DNA from 3 places in the Phytobacter sp. genome. Region 1 is predicted to be linked to each of the others. Evidence: predicted binding sites of a transcription regulator. Region 1 holds the regulator's gene; each other region holds the start of a gene.
The links. The regulator CRP, encoded in region 1, controls carbon source genes, mostly activating them, when cyclic AMP is high. The targets are predictions, from matches to a motif close to ATGTGANNNNNNTCACAT.

Region 2: the regulator CRP is predicted to act here: its motif matches at 3,015-3,032, upstream of rhaB (rhamnulokinase).
Region 3: the regulator CRP is predicted to act here: its motif matches at 3,021-3,038, upstream of AC5JPW_RS00405 (PTS sugar transporter subunit IIB).

What each region holds. Positions count from the first base shown of each region.
Region 1 is NZ_JCACPZ010000001.1:531,537-537,073, reverse strand. It holds gene AC5JPW_RS02465 (YheU family protein) at 1-67, shown strand, start outside; gene AC5JPW_RS02460 (phosphoribulokinase) at 109-978, shown strand; gene AC5JPW_RS02455 (OsmC family protein) at 1,048-1,452, opposite strand; gene crp (cAMP-activated global transcriptional regulator CRP) at 1,761-2,393, shown strand; gene AC5JPW_RS02445 (YccS/YhfK family putative transporter) at 2,442-4,520, shown strand; gene argD (bifunctional acetylornithine/succinyldiaminopimelate transaminase) at 4,517-5,537, opposite strand, start outside.
Region 2 is NZ_JCACPZ010000002.1:68,311-73,847, forward strand. It holds gene kdgT (2-keto-3-deoxygluconate transporter) at 1-15, opposite strand, end outside; gene sodA (superoxide dismutase [Mn]) at 275-895, opposite strand; gene rhaR (HTH-type transcriptional activator RhaR) at 1,074-1,922, opposite strand; gene rhaS (HTH-type transcriptional activator RhaS) at 2,002-2,838, opposite strand; gene rhaB (rhamnulokinase) at 3,141-4,610, shown strand; gene AC5JPW_RS02985 (L-rhamnose isomerase) at 4,607-5,537, shown strand, end outside.
Region 3 is NZ_JCACPZ010000001.1:80,987-86,523, reverse strand. It holds gene AC5JPW_RS00425 (fumarylacetoacetate hydrolase family protein) at 1-82, shown strand, start outside; gene AC5JPW_RS00420 (LysR family transcriptional regulator) at 111-1,025, opposite strand; gene AC5JPW_RS00415 (RNA 2'-phosphotransferase) at 1,260-1,802, shown strand; gene AC5JPW_RS00410 (LacI family DNA-binding transcriptional regulator) at 1,875-2,828, opposite strand; gene AC5JPW_RS00405 (PTS sugar transporter subunit IIB) at 3,124-3,438, shown strand; gene AC5JPW_RS00400 (PTS sugar transporter subunit IIC) at 3,450-4,778, shown strand; gene AC5JPW_RS00395 (glycoside hydrolase family 1 protein) at 4,793-5,537, shown strand, end outside.

The sequences.
Region 1 (5,537 bases):
CGTGCTGGTGTGGTCGGAATTACACGAAAGCGTCAACATCATGCCACGCACACAGTTTCGCGATTAACAAAGCTCAAGCGAACATCATCGCTATTTTCTGGAGTCGCTATGTCTGCTAAACATCCGGTTATCGCTGTTACAGGCTCCAGCGGTGCGGGAACCACCACCACCAGCCTCGCGTTTCGTAAAATTTTCGCCCAACTCGATCTGCATGCTGCTGAAGTTGAAGGCGACAGTTTTCACCGCTACACCCGTCCCGAAATGGACATGGCGATTCGCAAGGCGCGAGATTTAGGCCGTCACATCAGCTATTTTGGCCCTGAAGCCAATGACTTCGGACTACTGGAACAGACGTTTATCGAGTACGGCCACACGGGTAAGGGCCAGGCACGCAAATACCTGCACACCTATGACGAAGCGGTTCCCTGGAATCAGGTTCCTGGAACCTTTACACCCTGGCAGCCGCTGCCGGAGCCAACGGACGTACTGTTCTATGAGGGATTGCACGGTGGTGTGGTCACACCGCAGCATGACGTCGCACGCCATGTGGATCTGCTGGTGGGCGTGGTGCCTATCGTCAACCTGGAATGGATGCAAAAACTGGTGCGGGATACCAGCGAACGCGGCCACTCCCGTGAAGCGGTAATGGATTCCGTGGTGCGTTCAATGGACGACTACATCAACTTCATTACGCCGCAGTTTTCTCGTACCCATATTAACTTCCAGCGCGTCCCCACCGTCGACACCTCTAACCCGTTTGCGGCCAAAGTCATTCCGTCGCTGGATGAAAGCTTTGTGGTGATTCATTTCCGCAATCTGGAAGGCATTGATTATCCCTGGCTGCTAGCCATGTTACAGGGTTCGTTTATTTCTCATATGAATACGTTAGTGGTGCCGGGCGGCAAAATGGGGCTGGCGATGGAACTCATCATGACACCGCTGGTAGAACGGCTGATGGAAGGTAAGAAAATCGAGTAACATCAGTCCCCTCTCCCCGTGGGAGAGGGTCAGGTTGAGGGCATCAGACCGCACAATGCCCTCAACCCATCACGCTTCAATCACTTCATACGAGTGCGTGATATTCACCGCTTTTTCCAGCATCAGCGCAACAGAGCAATACTTCTCAGCTGAAAGGTCTACTGCACGCGACACCGCGGCATCTTTCAACGCTTTGCCTGTCACAATGAAATGCAGATTGATGTGGGTGAACAGACGTGGCGCTTCTTCACGACGCTCGGATGTCAATTTCACCTCGCAATCCGTCACGTCATGACGCCCTTTTTGCAGGATAGAAACCACATCGATAGCGCTGCATCCGCCTGCGGCCATCAGTACCATCTCCATCGGGCTCGGGGCTTTATCGCCTGAGTTACCGTCCATCAAAATCTGGTGCCCGGAAGCAGACTCACCCAGGAACGTCAAACCTTCAACCCATTTCACACGAGCATGCATTTTAATTAACTCCGGAGTAGCAATTTTCTCTACAGATTACGCGTACATAAGAAAACTCGCAACGGAAGGCGACCTGCGTCAAGCTGAAGCGAGACACCAGGAGACAGGCGATTAAAGCTATGCTAAAACAGTCTGGATGCTACAGTGATACATTGATGTACTGCATGTACGCAGAGGACATCACATCTTAGAGGCCGCAGACATGTCTGACGGTGCACTTCCCAGGTATCGGGAAGACAGATTGCAACCCCAGTCACAGGGCGCAGATCCTGAGTCTGGAGCCAGCTTATAACAGAGGATAACCGCGCATGGTGCTTGGCAAACCGCAAACAGACCCGACTCTCGAATGGTTCTTGTCTCATTGCCATATTCATAAGTACCCGTCGAAGAGCACGCTGATTCACCAGGGTGAAAAAGCGGAAACGTTGTATTACATCGTCAAAGGCTCAGTGGCTGTGCTCATCAAGGATGAAGAAGGGAAAGAGATGATCCTCTCTTACCTTAACCAGGGCGATTTTATTGGTGAACTGGGTCTGTTCGAAGAAGGTCAGGAGCGCAGTGCATGGGTACGCGCCAAGACCGCTTGTGAAGTGGCCGAAATTTCCTACAAAAAATTCCGTCAGTTGATCCAGGTAAACCCGGATATTCTGATGCGCTTGTCCTCGCAGATGGCGCGCCGCCTGCAGGTCACTTCGGAAAAAGTCGGCAACCTCGCCTTCCTCGATGTGACAGGCCGTATTGCTCAGACGTTACTGAATCTGGCGAAACAACCCGACGCAATGACCCACCCGGACGGTATGCAAATTAAAATAACCCGTCAGGAAATTGGTCAGATCGTGGGCTGTTCTCGTGAAACCGTTGGCCGCATCCTGAAGATGCTCGAAGATCAGAACCTGATCTCCGCTCACGGTAAAACGATCGTCGTGTACGGAACACGTTAATCTCCGAACGGCGCATTGCCCCTGGCAGTGCGCCGTTTTTGTTTCCCCATGTGGCGCAGGCTGATTTACCACCCCGAAATCAACTATGCACTGCGACAAACGCTGGTGTTATGCCTGCCTGTGACCGTTGGCTTGATTGTGGGCCGACTGGATTTAGGGCTGCTTTTCTCATTAGTCCCCGCCTGTTGCAACATCGCTGGTCTCGACACGCTGCATAAGCGCTTCTTCAAGCGCGTGATTATTGGCGGCTCGCTTTTTGCTGGCAGCAGTCTCGCGGTGCAATTTTTGCTTTTTGAAAACATCCCCCTGCCGCTTATTTTGACCCTGTTGACGCTTATCCTCGGTGTCACTGCAGAAATCAGCGCGCTGCACGGCAGGTTGCTCCCCGCGTCACTGATTGCCGCCATTTTCACCCTGAGCCTTGCGGGCAATATGTCGGTATGGGAACCGCTGTTGATCTACAGCCTTGGCACGCTGTGGTATGGCGCATTTAACGCCTTCTGGTTCTGGCTCTGGCGAGAGCAGCCGCTGCGTGAGTCGTTGAGTTTGCTCTATCGTCAGTTGGCCGATTACTGCGAAGCAAAATACAGCATGCTGACCCAACACGCGGACCCGGAAAAAGCCCTGCCGCCGCTGCTGGCGCGTCAGCAAAAAGCAGTGGACATGATTAGCCAGTGCTACCAGCAACTGCATATGCTGGCGGCAAATCAGAATGGTGATTACAAAAGATTAAGGCGGGTCTTCCAGGTGGCGCTGGATTTACAGGAACACATTGCCGTTAGCCTGCATCAGCCCCAGGAAGTGCAGGAACTGGTGGAACGCAGCCACGCTGAAGAGGTGATCCGCTGGAACGCGCAAACCGTCGCTGCACGGTTGAGGGTAATCGCGGACGATATTCTCTATCACCGCTATCCCCAGCGTTTCAACATGGAAAAGCAGATCAGTGCGCTGGAGAAAATTGCCCTCCAGCATCCGGATAACCCGGTAGGCCAGTTCTGCGCCTGGCATTTCAGCCAGATTGCCCGTGTGCTGCGTACTCAGCGCCCACTCTATATTCGCGATTTAATGGCAGAAAAGCAGCGCCGTCTGCCGCTCATTCCGGCGTTGAAAAGCTACCTCTCCTTCAAATCCGCGGCCTTACGGAACGCCGCACGCATCAGCGTCATGCTGAGCGTAGCCAGCCTGATGGGCAGCGCGCTGCATTTGCCTAAACCCTACTGGATTATGATGACGGTCATGTTCGTCACTCAGAACGGCTACGGCGCAACGCGGGTGCGCATCCTGCACCGGGCGGCAGGCACTATGGCTGGGTTGATTATCGCCGGGGCCACGCTGCACTACCATGTGCCGGAGGGCTACACGCTCGCCACCATGCTTATCGTCACGCTGATAAGCTACCTGATCATTCGTAAAAGCTACGGCTGGGCGATGGTGGGCTTTACCCTGACGGCGGTGTACACGCTCCAGTTACTGACGCTGAATGGTGAGCAGTTTATCGTGGCCCGGCTTATCGATACCCTGATTGGTTGTTTGATTGCCTTTGGCGGCATCCTCTGGCTCTGGCCGCAGTGGCAAAGCGGGCTGCTGCGTCGTAACGCCCATGATGCTCTGGGTACTTACCAGGAGGCTATCCAGCTTATTCTCAGCAACGATCCGCAGGCTACGCCACTGGCCTGGCAGCGAATGCGCGTCAACCAGGCTCACAACGCTTTATTTAACTCGCTCAACCAGGCGATGCAGGAGCCCGGTTTCGATACGCGCTATCTGTCGGATATGAAATTGTGGGTTACCCACAGCCAGTTTATTGTCGAGCATATCAATGCCATGACAACGCTTGCGCGCGAGCACACCATGCTCACGCCGGATTTAGCGCAGCGGTACTTACAGTCGTGTGAGATTGCCCTGCAGCGCTGTCAGCAGCGGCTGGAGTATGACGGGCCGGGAGAGTCGGGGGATGTAAATATTCTGGAAGCGCCGGAGACGATGACCCACGGCCCGATGAGTACGCTGGAACAGCATCTGCAACGTATTCTGGGGCATCTGAGCACCATGCACACCATTTCGTCGGTAGCATGGCGTCAGCGCCCACATCACGGTATCTGGTTAAACCGTCGGTTACGACGTTAGCCGTTAACCACTTTTGCAACCGCTTTAGCAAAGCGGCTCATGCCTTCTTCGATATCGCTCTCTTCAACGATAAGCGCAGGCGCAAAACGCATCACATCAGGCCCGGCATTCAGCACCATCACCCCTGCATCAGCAGCAGCCAGCAGGAAATCACGTGCACGGCCTTTGAATTGCGGTGTCAGTTCAGCACCAATCAACAGGCCCATGCCGCGAATATCGCTGAAGATATTGTACTGCGCGTTGATGTTTTGCAGATGCTTCACAAACAGCTCGCGCTTCGCATTCACCCCGTTTAAGACTTCCGGCGTGTTAATGATATCGAACGCGGTACCGGCAACGGCACAGGCCAGCGGGTTACCACCGTAGGTGGAGCCGTGAGAGCCCGGATGGAACGCACTGGCAATCTCCTGCGTGGTCAGCATGGCGCTGACGGGGAAACCGCCGCCGAGTGCTTTGGCGCTGGTGAGGATATCCGGCGTCACGCCGTAATGCATATAGGCAAACAGCTCACCACAACGGCCCATGCCGCACTGCACTTCATCAAACACCAGCAGCGCATTGTGCTCGTCACAGAGATCGCGCAGCCCCTGCAGGAACTCCGGCGTCGCAGCCGTCACGCCGCCTTCCCCCTGGATCGGCTCAACAACAACCGCACAGGTATGATCGTCCATTACCGCTTTGACCGCATGCAAATCGTTAAACGGCACGTGGATAATATCGGCGGGTTTCGGGCCAAAACCGTCAGAATATTTCGGCTGACCGCCCACGGTGACCGTGAAGAGCGAACGACCATGGAAAGCATTATGGAAGGCGATAATTTTGGTTTTGTGCGGGCTATGGCGGGTGGAGGCATAAAAACGCGCCAGCTTGAACGCCGTTTCGTTGGCTTCAGTGCCGGAGTTCATGAATACGACGCGCTCAGCAAAAGTCGCATCAATCATCTTACGCGCCAGACGCAGCGCCGGTTCATTGGTGAATACGTTGCTGATATGCCACAGGGTTTCGCCCTGGGTTTTT
Region 2 (5,537 bases), on a different contig from region 1:
ACGTTTGATTTGCATACCGCCACCTGTCAAAAAATCACTGATTTTTGTGCGCCATTTCGCCCTTAAAAAGGAGCGAGTCCAGCGCTGATGGCGAAATGTTAGAACGTCGTCACACCCAGAAAAGTGATCTCACATACAAAAACAAAACAATATTTCATTTTTATTGGATCATTGTTTTTATTTAAAGCGGCCGATTTGCCTCCATAAAAAAACCCCCACCGACTATGTCGACAGGGGCTTGATTCACCCGCGAAAGCGGGAGATTTAGCAAAACTTATTTCTTAGCGGCGAAACGTGCTGCTGCTTCGTCCCAGTTAACCACGTTCCAGAACTCTTTGATGTAGTCCGGGCGACGGTTCTGGAATTTCAGGTAGTAAGCGTGTTCCCACACATCCAGACCCACGATAGGGAAGCCAGACGCGCCAGAGATAGCTTCGCCCATCAGCGGGGAGTCCTGGTTAGCGGTAGAAACCACAGCCAGTTTGTCGCCTTTCAGCACCAGCCATGCCCAGCCAGAACCGAAGCGGGTTGCTGCTGCTTTTTCGAATTCAGCTTTGAAGTTATCAACGGAACCGAAATCACGCTCGATAGCTGCTTTCAGGTCGCCCTGCAGGGTGGTGTCTTTTTTCAGGCCTTTCCAGAAGAAGCTGTGGTTTGCGTGGCCGCCAGCGTTGTTACGCAGAACGGTCTTTTTGTCTGCCGGCAGTTGGTCCAGTTTAGTGATCAGCTCTTCAGCAGACAGGCTGGCGAATTCTGGCAGGCTTTCCAGCGCTGCGTTCGCATTGTTTACATAAGCCTGGTGGTGTTTAGAGTGATGGATTTCCATCGTCTGCTTGTCGAAATGAGGCTCAAGTGCATCGTAGGCGTACGGCAGGGATGGCAGTGTATAGCTCATACTAATCTCCATTATTGTCGGGCGGCAGATGTGTTAACGCCGCGTAAGCAGTTGGTTCATTATAGTTAGTTAAATGATATTGAAAATGTTTATCAATGCCGTAGTTTTAATATGGTTATAACATTCTGTTATGTAAACAAGCCCATGTGGCATAAGGGAATGTCAGACCAGCGGGATTCTATGCCGCTTCGTTATGCCGCTGCCGCCACTGGCTGGGGGTCATGCCGGTTTCACGAGTGAAAACCACCGAGAAATAGTTGCTGTCTTCAAAGCCACAGCGTGTGGACACTTCACCAATCATCAACTCCGTATGTTGCAATAAATACTGCGCGTGGCAAATCCGCAACTGCCGCAGGTAGTGGTTGATAGTCATCCCGGTCTGAGTCCGAAATTGCTGGCGGAGTGCCCGCTCGCTGCACCGCTCCTGCTCGCAAAACTGCTCAAGCAAAAAGCTGCGGTTGAGGCTGCCAGAAAGCGCAGTAATGAGTTTATCGAGCAGCGGCTCGCTGTTGGCGGCGGCCAGATTATCAGCAGCAAAGCGATGGCGCTTCAACGTCATCACCAGTTGGGCAAACAAGGCTTCTGCCATAGCATTCGCCAGGGCATCACTTTTGGTGCTCTCCTGTTCTAGCTGAGTGATCACCTGCCGGGCCTGGGTCATCCCGGTGCTGCCAATACGCCAGTGCGGCGTCCACTCTGAACCCTGAAGCCCCGGAATATGTGCCGCCCAGTCGAGATTCAGCGACAGGCGATCGGGGCAGTAGATGATATTTTGCAGCACCAGATCGTTGACCGATGCATAGGAGTGTTTGTCCTGCGCGCGGATGTAAAACAGGTCACCGCGGGTGATGCGATAAGGTCGGTCATTGAGCACATGCAGCCCGTTGCCACGCCAGACCAGCACCAGTTCGTAAAACTCGTGCGTATGCTCGGCAAAGACGTTTTGCGGATAGCGATCCGCCACGGCAACGGTCTGCCCTGGACGGGGGAAAAAATCGGCGCTACGAAGAATTAACTGGCTTGCCACAACGTCACCTCAGCCCAAAACAACCGATAAGTATTAGCTGATTTACGACAAAAAATCGGTGACAGCCTTCTCGTTACCGCTATTGCAATTGCACATCCCGTCCCTGACGGATATCCCGCGGCGACCAGTCAAACTCTCGGCGAAAAAGCGTCGAAAAGTGGTTACTGTCGCCAAAACCGCAGCGATAAGCGATATCGGTAATGCTGTCATCGCCATGACGTAGCATATGGCGCGCCTTGATCAGTCGCAGGCGGTTGAGATACCGCTGCGGCGTCAGCCCGGTATAGCTTTTTAGCTGGCGATGCAGGGTGCGCAGCGACAGCGCGTACTCATCAGCGAGCGACTCCCAGCACACCTCTTCGGCAAAGTGATCTTCCAGCCAGGACATCAACTGATTAAGCCGCGCATCGTTACTGAACGCCCCCTCCTCCAGACTGCTTTTACGCAACAACACCAGTAGCTGCATAAACAGAATTTCACGGTTAGCAGTGGTCGGCATATCCAGCGCATTGCCCAGGGTTTCCATCTGACCGATTATCTGGCGCACCTGTTGAAGAACGCATTGGTTAACACGCCAGTGCGACGGGTAATGCCCATCCTGCTCCTGCGGCAACAGCGCATTTAAGCCCGCCAGGAACTTGAATGCATCCGGTGAGCGATAGAGCACATTGGTCAGGCAGAGGTTGTCAGTATGTTCATATAAGTGCCTGTCGTGATCGCGCACGAAGCAGACTGTCCCACCACTGATGGTGTAGGACTGGCCGTTAAACACATGGATACCAGTGCCATGCTCAACAATCACAATTTCATGAAAATCATGATGATGCTCGGGAAACGCCGCCTGGGGCAATCGCGGCTCGATAGCAACAGGCGTGATGCCCGAAGGAAAAAAGTCCGCGCTGTGTAATACGGTCATATTGCCCCACTCACTAATGAGAAATGTTCTCAAAATAGTAATTAAGGGTGGCCGATCGCACCTTGAATTTTTGACCACAAACATGGCAAAGCCTGTCGGTTTTTCAAGAAAAGGCCGGAAAGATCAGGAATTGCGGCATGCGTCACACCGCTGAAATCCGCCGCTTTTGCTGGAAAATGTGAACTCTCTCACTTTCACCTTTGCTTTCTTGCCAGTCCCTAATGGCGACTGTCAGTAACAAGAAGGTTACCGCGACGTCCTTTTTTTAGACTGGGGGCAACAACTCTCACAAGGACCTCACCATGACTTTTCGCCATTGTGTCGCCGTCGATTTAGGTGCCTCAAGCGGCCGCATCATGCTGGCCTGCTACGCGACAGAACAGCGGAGGCTCACGCTGCGTGAAGTTCATCGCTTCGCCAACTATCTGGAAAAAAAGCACGGCTACGACTGCTGGGATATCGATGCGCTTGAAGATGAAATCTGCCTTGGACTGGAAAAAGCCTGTGCTGAGGGCGTGGTCATCGACAGTATTGGTATCGACACCTGGGGCGTGGATTATGTGCTCATCAACAAGCTCGGGGAGCGCGTCGGTTTGCCCATCTCTTACCGTGATCATCGCACCGATGGCGTGATGCATCAGGCTCTGGAGCAGCTCGGCAAAGCCAGTATTTATCGCCGCAGTGGCATTCAGTTTCTCCCCTTTAACACCCTGTACCAGTTTCGCGCCCTTGCCCAACAGCAACCAGAAGTCATGGCATCCGTTGAGCATGCCTTGCTGATCCCGGACTATTTCAGCTTCCGCCTGACCGGCAATATGAACTGGGAATATACCAATGCCACCACAACCCAACTGGTGAACATTGAAACCGACAGTTGGGATGAAACACTGCTCAACTGGACCGGCGTGCCTGCCTCCTGGTTCGGTACGCCGACCCATCCGGGCAATGTGATTGGTCACTGGCAAAATCCGCAGGGCGAAGCCATTCCGGTGGTCGCCGTTGCCAGCCACGACACCGCCAGCGCGGTCATTGCCTCACCGCTTAAACATGCCGATTCCGCTTATCTCGCTTCAGGCACCTGGTCACTGATGGGCTTTGAAAGCACCACACCCTACACCGATGACGATGCCCTGGCGGCCAACATTACCAACGAAGGCGGCGCGGAAGGTCGCTACCGTGTGCTGAAAAATATTATGGGGTTGTGGTTGCTCCAGCGAGTACTGAAAGAGCGCAATGTAGACGACCTGCCTGCGCTGATTGCTGAGGCGTGCGCCCTGCCTTCATGCCGCTTCGTGATCAACCCCAACGATGAGCGCTTTATCAACCCACTCGATATGAGTCACGAGATCCAGGCCGCTTGTCGCGAAAGCCACCAGCCCGTTCCACAAAGCGATGCCGAACTGGCGCGCTGCATCTTCGACAGCCTGGCACTGCTCTACGCTGACGTCCTGCACGAGCTTGCCCAGCTTCGTGGCAAACCATTCACCCAACTGCACATCGTGGGTGGCGGCTGCCAGAACCAGCTTTTGAATCAGCTTTGCGCCGACGCCTGTGGCCTGCCGGTGGTCGCTGGCCCTGTTGAAGCCTCCACGCTCGGCAACATCGGCGTGCAACTGATGACGCTCAATGAACTGAGCAGCGTCGACACTTTCCGTGACGTGGTGGCCGCGAGCTACACGCTGACCACTTACACCCCTCATCCTGATAACGAAATTGCCCGCCACGTCGTGCGGTTTCAGCAAAAACGACAGACTAAGGAGCTTTGTGCATGACCACTCAACTAGAACAAGCTTGGGAAATCGCTAAACAGCGCTTCAATGCTGTAGGCATCGATGTCGAAGAGGCACTGCGCCAGCTCGACAAACTGCCCGTCTCCATGCACTGCTGGCAGGGCGATGATGTCGCCGGTTTTGAAAACCCGGAAGGCAGCCTGACTGGCGGTATTCAGGCAACCGGTAACTACCCAGGTAAAGCGCGTAATGCCACCGAACTGCGCGCCGACCTTGAGCAAGCGCTGAGCCTGATCCCTGGCCCGAAACGCCTGAACCTGCACGCGATTTACCACGAAGCAGGTACGTCAGTCAGCCGCGACGCCATCAAGCCTGAGCACTTCAAAAACTGGGTTGAGTGGGCAAAAGCGAACAAACTGGGTCTGGATTTCAATCCATCCTGCTTCTCACATCCTTTAAGCGCAGACGGTTTCACCCTCTCCCATGCGAACGACGAAATCCGTCAGTTCTGGATTGACCACGTGAAAGCCAGCCGCCGCGTCTCCGCGTACTTCGGTGAGCAACTCGGCACGCCTTCAGTGATGAACATCTGGGTGCCGGATGGCATGAAAGACATCACCGTTGACCGCCTGGCACCGCGCCAGCGTTTGATGGCTGCCCTGGACGAAGCGCTGAGCGAGAAGTTCGACCTCGCCCACCACATCGATGCCGTGGAAAGCAAACTGTTCGGTATCGGTGCAGAGAGCTACACCGTCGGCTCTAACGAATTCTGCCTGGGCTACGCCGCCAGCCGCCAGACCGCCTTGTGCCTGGATGCCGGTCACTTCCATCCTACTGAAGTGATTTCCGACAAGATTTCTGCCGCCATGCTCTATGTGCCGCGCCTGCTGCTGCACGTCAGCCGCCCGGTGCGCTGGGACAGCGACCACGTGGTGCTGCTGGACGACGAAACCCAGGCGATTGCCAGCG
Region 3 (5,537 bases), 450 kb from region 1:
TGATGTTATCGAGGTGGAAATCGGCAAGATTGGTCGTCTGGTGAATCGGGTGACCGCTCTGTCGAACGCCATGGCTCACTAAGCAAAACGCGCCGTTTCGGCGGCGCGTTTTAATACAAGCTGGAGAGGGTTTTTAATTCCGCCATTACAATCTGCATCATATTATCCCGCGTTTCATCTCTTGCCCCTTTAACCCACACGGCAGACATCGGTAATTTGCTGCGAATATTTTCGTAGCCTTTGCCTATTGGAATAAACTTAATATTTAATGCTGCCATTCTTTTTACCCAGCGCGGCATGATGGCAGCACCTAATTCGGCGGCCACCATATTGATGATGGTCTGTTTTTCATCTGCAATTTGAATAAGCTGAGGCTTAAATCCGGCATTATCAAACAGACTTAAAGTTAAATCATAGCTATGCGGGCGAACACGCTTTTCAGGAACAATGAGCGGAATATCGCGCAAATCCTCGACATTAATTTCACTTTTTTGTGCCAGAGGATGGTTCTCGGCGACCGCCAGCACCACATCTTCATAGAACAAAAACTGACTTTCAAAGGCGCTATCCATACCGCTCATCGGGCGAATGAAAATCAGATCCAGCCGCCCGGTTTTCAACTTCGGTAGCAGGCGGGAAGATTTATCTTCAAGAAAGCTGATCTCAATACTGGGCCACTGCTCGCGGAAATGGTGCAGCACATGGGGGATGAGACTGATAGACGCACTGTCGATAGCCCCGATGCGCAGCTTGCCTGCATTCTGCCGCGCCAGGGTCTGAAAGCGTTTTTGTACGTCATCAGCACGGCTGACGATATCCCGGGCTTCCGGTAGAAAGAGTGCGCCATGCGCAGTCAGCGAGACATTACGCGTGGAGCGCGTGAGCAGCCGCGTACCCAGATCCTCTTCGAGTAGTTTAATATAACGCCCGAGCGCCGATGGCAGCATATCCAGCTTCTGCGCCGCGTGGCCAAAATGTAATTCGTCGGCAACGGCGATAAAACATCTGAGCTGTTGAAGTTCCACGGCATTCCTCACAAGTAAATGACTTCTTTTTTCTTATGATAATATTTAAGACCCTATTCGCACCAGAATATGACTTAAATTATGTGACTTCGCTAAATAAGAATAAATTTTTTAGCATTTAATTGTCTGCTGATTTACTTTGCAATCTTTAATTTTAATGCGCCATCATTTGTTTATTTGAAAAACAGTTTTGGGTGGTATTCTCACTGAGAACTATTTCTAAGGATGGCAATGATGCAAAAAGAACATAATGACGTCAGCAAATTTCTGAGCTATGTACTCCGCCATCAACCGGAAGCGATTGGCCTTGAGCTGGACAGCGAGGGTTGGGCGAGCATTGATGCACTGATCGCGGGAGCGGCCGGCCAGGGGCAACCGCTGGATAAGCCTCTCATCGAAGCTGTCGTGGCAAGCAGTGATAAAAAACGCTTCGCGATCTCCGAGGATGGGCTGCGCATTCGTGCCGTTCAGGGTCACTCGACCACAAAAGTCGATATTGCGTTTAGCGAAAAAAAACCGCCGGACACCTTGTACCACGGCACCGCCAGCCGTTTTCTCACCTCTATTCTTGCCGATGGATTAACCCCGCAGTCGCGACAATATGTGCATCTCTCTGCCGATCGGGAGGTCGCCATTCAGGTGGGGCAGCGCTACGGCTCGCCGGTGGTTTTGGAAATCAAGGCGTTAGCAATGTTTGAACAGGGGCATCAGTTCTTTCAGGCGGATAATGGCGTGTGGCTGACCCGGCTGGTTGCGGTGGAGTTTATCGGTCAGTGATGCTGGAATGCCGGATGGCGCTAGCGTCACCATCCGGCAAAAAAGCCGCCGAGCGGAGGCTTTTTTTCAACGTTAACGCTTCGCCATCTCAGGGATGATCAGATCCCCACGCACCACGCAGGAACCCAGCACGCTTTTGGTTTTTTCATTGAGCCACGCCACAATGCGCGCCGCCATCGCATCCATTGAATACTCAATGGCCGGTATTTTCGGGATCCCCGGCAAATGCAGCGAACCGGCAAGACTAAAGACCATAATGTCGCCCGGCACGGATTTGTTAAACGCCTGCAATTGCGGAATGACGCGCTGAGCTTCTTGCTCGTCGGCCACCAGCAGCGCGTTGAAGTTCAGGGTGGTGGCATTATTGAGCAGTACCTGCAGCGCCACGGACGACGAGGTGTCATCCATAAAGACCAGATTGCGGTTAAACGGCAGGAAATTGTTTTCCAGTGCATGTTTATAGCCGAGCAACACCTGGTCAGTGGAGCCACGGGCATCCGGGTGAATCAGCGCGATTTGCCGTCTTCCCTGACTGATGAGGAAGTTACAGGCAGTCTCAGCGGCAAAAGCGTGATCAAACTGGATGCTGTTAGGCGTGTCAGATTCGGCGCAGTCCACCAGAATGACGTTTTCGTCGGTAATATCGAGCGGGAAACGCGCACCAATGATCAGGATGTCATCACACAACCCGCAGGTCAGCTCATCCAGCGCATTCATCACACCCACTTTGGTATTGGCGAAGCGCAACAGCAGGTGTTTTTGGCTCTGGCTGAGGTGCTTTTCCAGCGCGTAAAGGTAGCCGGTTGTCTGGTTGATGTTTTCCTGGGCGCAGATAACGCCGATGCAGCCTGTCGACTGGCTGAGTAAGGACTGGGCGATAACATTGGGCCGATAATTCAGCTCATCGACCGCTTTCAGTACGGCGAGGCGACTGGCTTCCTTAACCCCGCGCGAACCACTCAACACCCGTGAGACTGTGGCTTTTGACACCCCAGCTAAACGTGATACATCGTTGATTGTAGACATCTTTCTCCCCTGACAGGCGACACTATCGCGCCTGCAAAAACCAAGTACCACAACGGTTCATAATATAACCACTCAAAGTATATCCTTTTCTTTTTTTCATGGAAACCGATTTTCCATTTGGACTCACTTGCTATCAGAAAAGTGCCCATTTCCGTGACCTGAATCCAGAAAAAAGACCTTATATCACCTAGATTTTGATGATTGTCACACTTCTTTTGCGATCAAATGGAAACCGGTTTCCATATGTTATCCAATCATCTCCGCAATAACTTTTTACATTCGAGGATGGTCAACGATGTTCAGGATTATGTTGTGTTGCTCCGCAGGGATGTCCACCAGTTTGCTGGTCAGGAAAATGGTGGAAGAGGCAAAGGAACGAAATCTACCGGTTGAGATCGATGCATTTGGCGTTGCTGAATTCGATGTACAGTTTCCGCGATACCAGGTCGTGCTTCTCGGACCGCAGGTGAAATATATGTTAAACACGCTGTCAGAAAAGGCCGCTGCCGTCGGCATCCCCGTGCAACCCATCAATCCGATGGACTACGGGATGCAGCGTGGCGATAAGGTACTGGACTTTGCACTGTCGCTGATTGAAGCGGCGCACTAAAAGGTGAACCCATGAGTTCGTTATATCAGTCTATGATTGGCGTCATTGAGCAGTCCATTACCCCGCTGGCGGGCAAACTTGGACAGCAAAAATACGTTATCGCCATCCGTGACGGCTTTACTGCCGCACTGCCGTTTATGATCATCGGCTCGTTTATGCTGGTCTTTATTTTCCCGCCGTTCTCACCGGAAACCACCAACGGTTTCGCACGTGCATGGCTGGACTTTTCCACGCAGTACCGTGCACAACTGATGTTGCCGTTCAACCTCAGCATGGGCGTGATGACGTTCTTTATCTCGGTGGGGATTGGTGCCAGTCTGGGTCGCCAGTTCAATCTGGATCCGGTGATGACCGGTTTGCTGGCATTTATGGCGTTCCTGCTGGTGGCTGCACCGTACCATGAAGGGCAGATTTCCACGCAGTACCTCTCCGGTCAGGGCATCTTTACCGCGCTGCTGACGGCGATTTACTCTGCGCGTGTTTATGCCTGGCTGAAGCAGCACAACGTAACGATTAAACTGCCGAAAGAAGTCCCGACCGGCGTGGCCCGTTCGTTCGAAATCCTGATCCCGGTACTGGTGATTATCGCCACGCTGCACCCGCTGAACCTGTTTATCGAAGCACAAACCGGCATGATCCTGCCACAGGCTATCATGCACCTGCTGGAACCGCTGGTCTCTGCGTCTGATTCCCTGCCAGCCATTCTGCTGTCTGTTCTGCTGTGCCAAATCTTCTGGTTTGCCGGTATCCACGGCTCGCTGATTGTCACCGGCATCATGAACCCGTTCTGGATGGCAAACCTCTCTGCCAACCAGGCAGCTCTGGCGGCGGGCGCGGCACTGCCCCACGTCTACCTGCAAGGTTTCTGGGACCACTACCTGCTGATTGGCGGCGTAGGTTCGACTCTGCCTCTGGCCTTCCTGCTGCTGCGTAGCCGCGTGCTGCACCTGCGTACCATCGGCAAAATGGGCGTGGTTCCGAGCTTCTTTAACATCAACGAACCGATTCTGTTCGGTGCGCCAATCATCATGAACCCGATGCTGTTTATCCCGTTCGTCTGCGTCCCGCTGGTCAACGCCGTTCTGGCTTACGGTGCAACACGCATGGGCTGGCTGGCACAAGTTGTCTCACTGACACCGTGGACCACGCCTGCGCCAATCGGTGCGTCCTGGGCCGCGAACTGGGCGCTCAGTCCGGTCGTGATGTGCGTGATTTGTATGGTGATGTCCGCCCTGATGTACCTGCCATTCCTGCGCGCTTACGAGCGTTCATTGATGAAAACCGAAGAGCAAAAAGCGCAGAGCAGCGTACCGATGCCGGAAACCGTCGGCAGTAACTGAGCAAGGAGAGAACCATGAAATATGCATTTCCTGAACACTTCTGGTGGGGCAGCGCCTGTTCCGCGCTCCAGACCGAAGGGGAAAGCAAGCAAGGCGGAAAAAGCGCGACAACCTGGGATGCCTGGCACGCCAGCCAACCCTGGCGCTTCCATGGTCAGATTGGGCCACAGGATACGTCGACGTTTTACCAGCACTGGCGTCAGGACATCGCGCTGTTAAAGCAGCTCAACCACAACAGTTTTCGCACCTCGTTGAGCTGGGCGCGCCTGATCCCTGATGGTACGGGTGAAGTGAATCCGCAGGCGGTGGCGTTTTATAACGACGTTATCGACGAGCTGCTGGCGCAGGGGATCACGCCATTCATTACCCTGTTCCACTTTGATATGCCGATGGTGATGCAGGAGAAAGGAGGCTGGGAGAGCCGTGAAGTAGTGGATGCTTTCAGCCGTTACGCGCAGATTTGCTTTGAGCTTTTCGGCGATCGGGTCAACCACTGGTTCACCTTTAACGAGCCGATTGTGCCGGTAGAAGGCGGCTATCTGTATGACTTCCATTACCCGAACGTGGTGGATTTCAAACGCGCAGCCACCGTCGCGTATAACACCGTTCTGGCACATGCCAGCGCCGTAAGAGCGTTTCGCGCCGGGCACTACGCAGGAGAAATTGGCATAGTGCTGAACCTGACGCCGTCTTACCCGCGCTCGCAGCATCCGGCGGATGTGAAGGCCTCGCATTATGCCGATCTGCTGTTTAACCGCA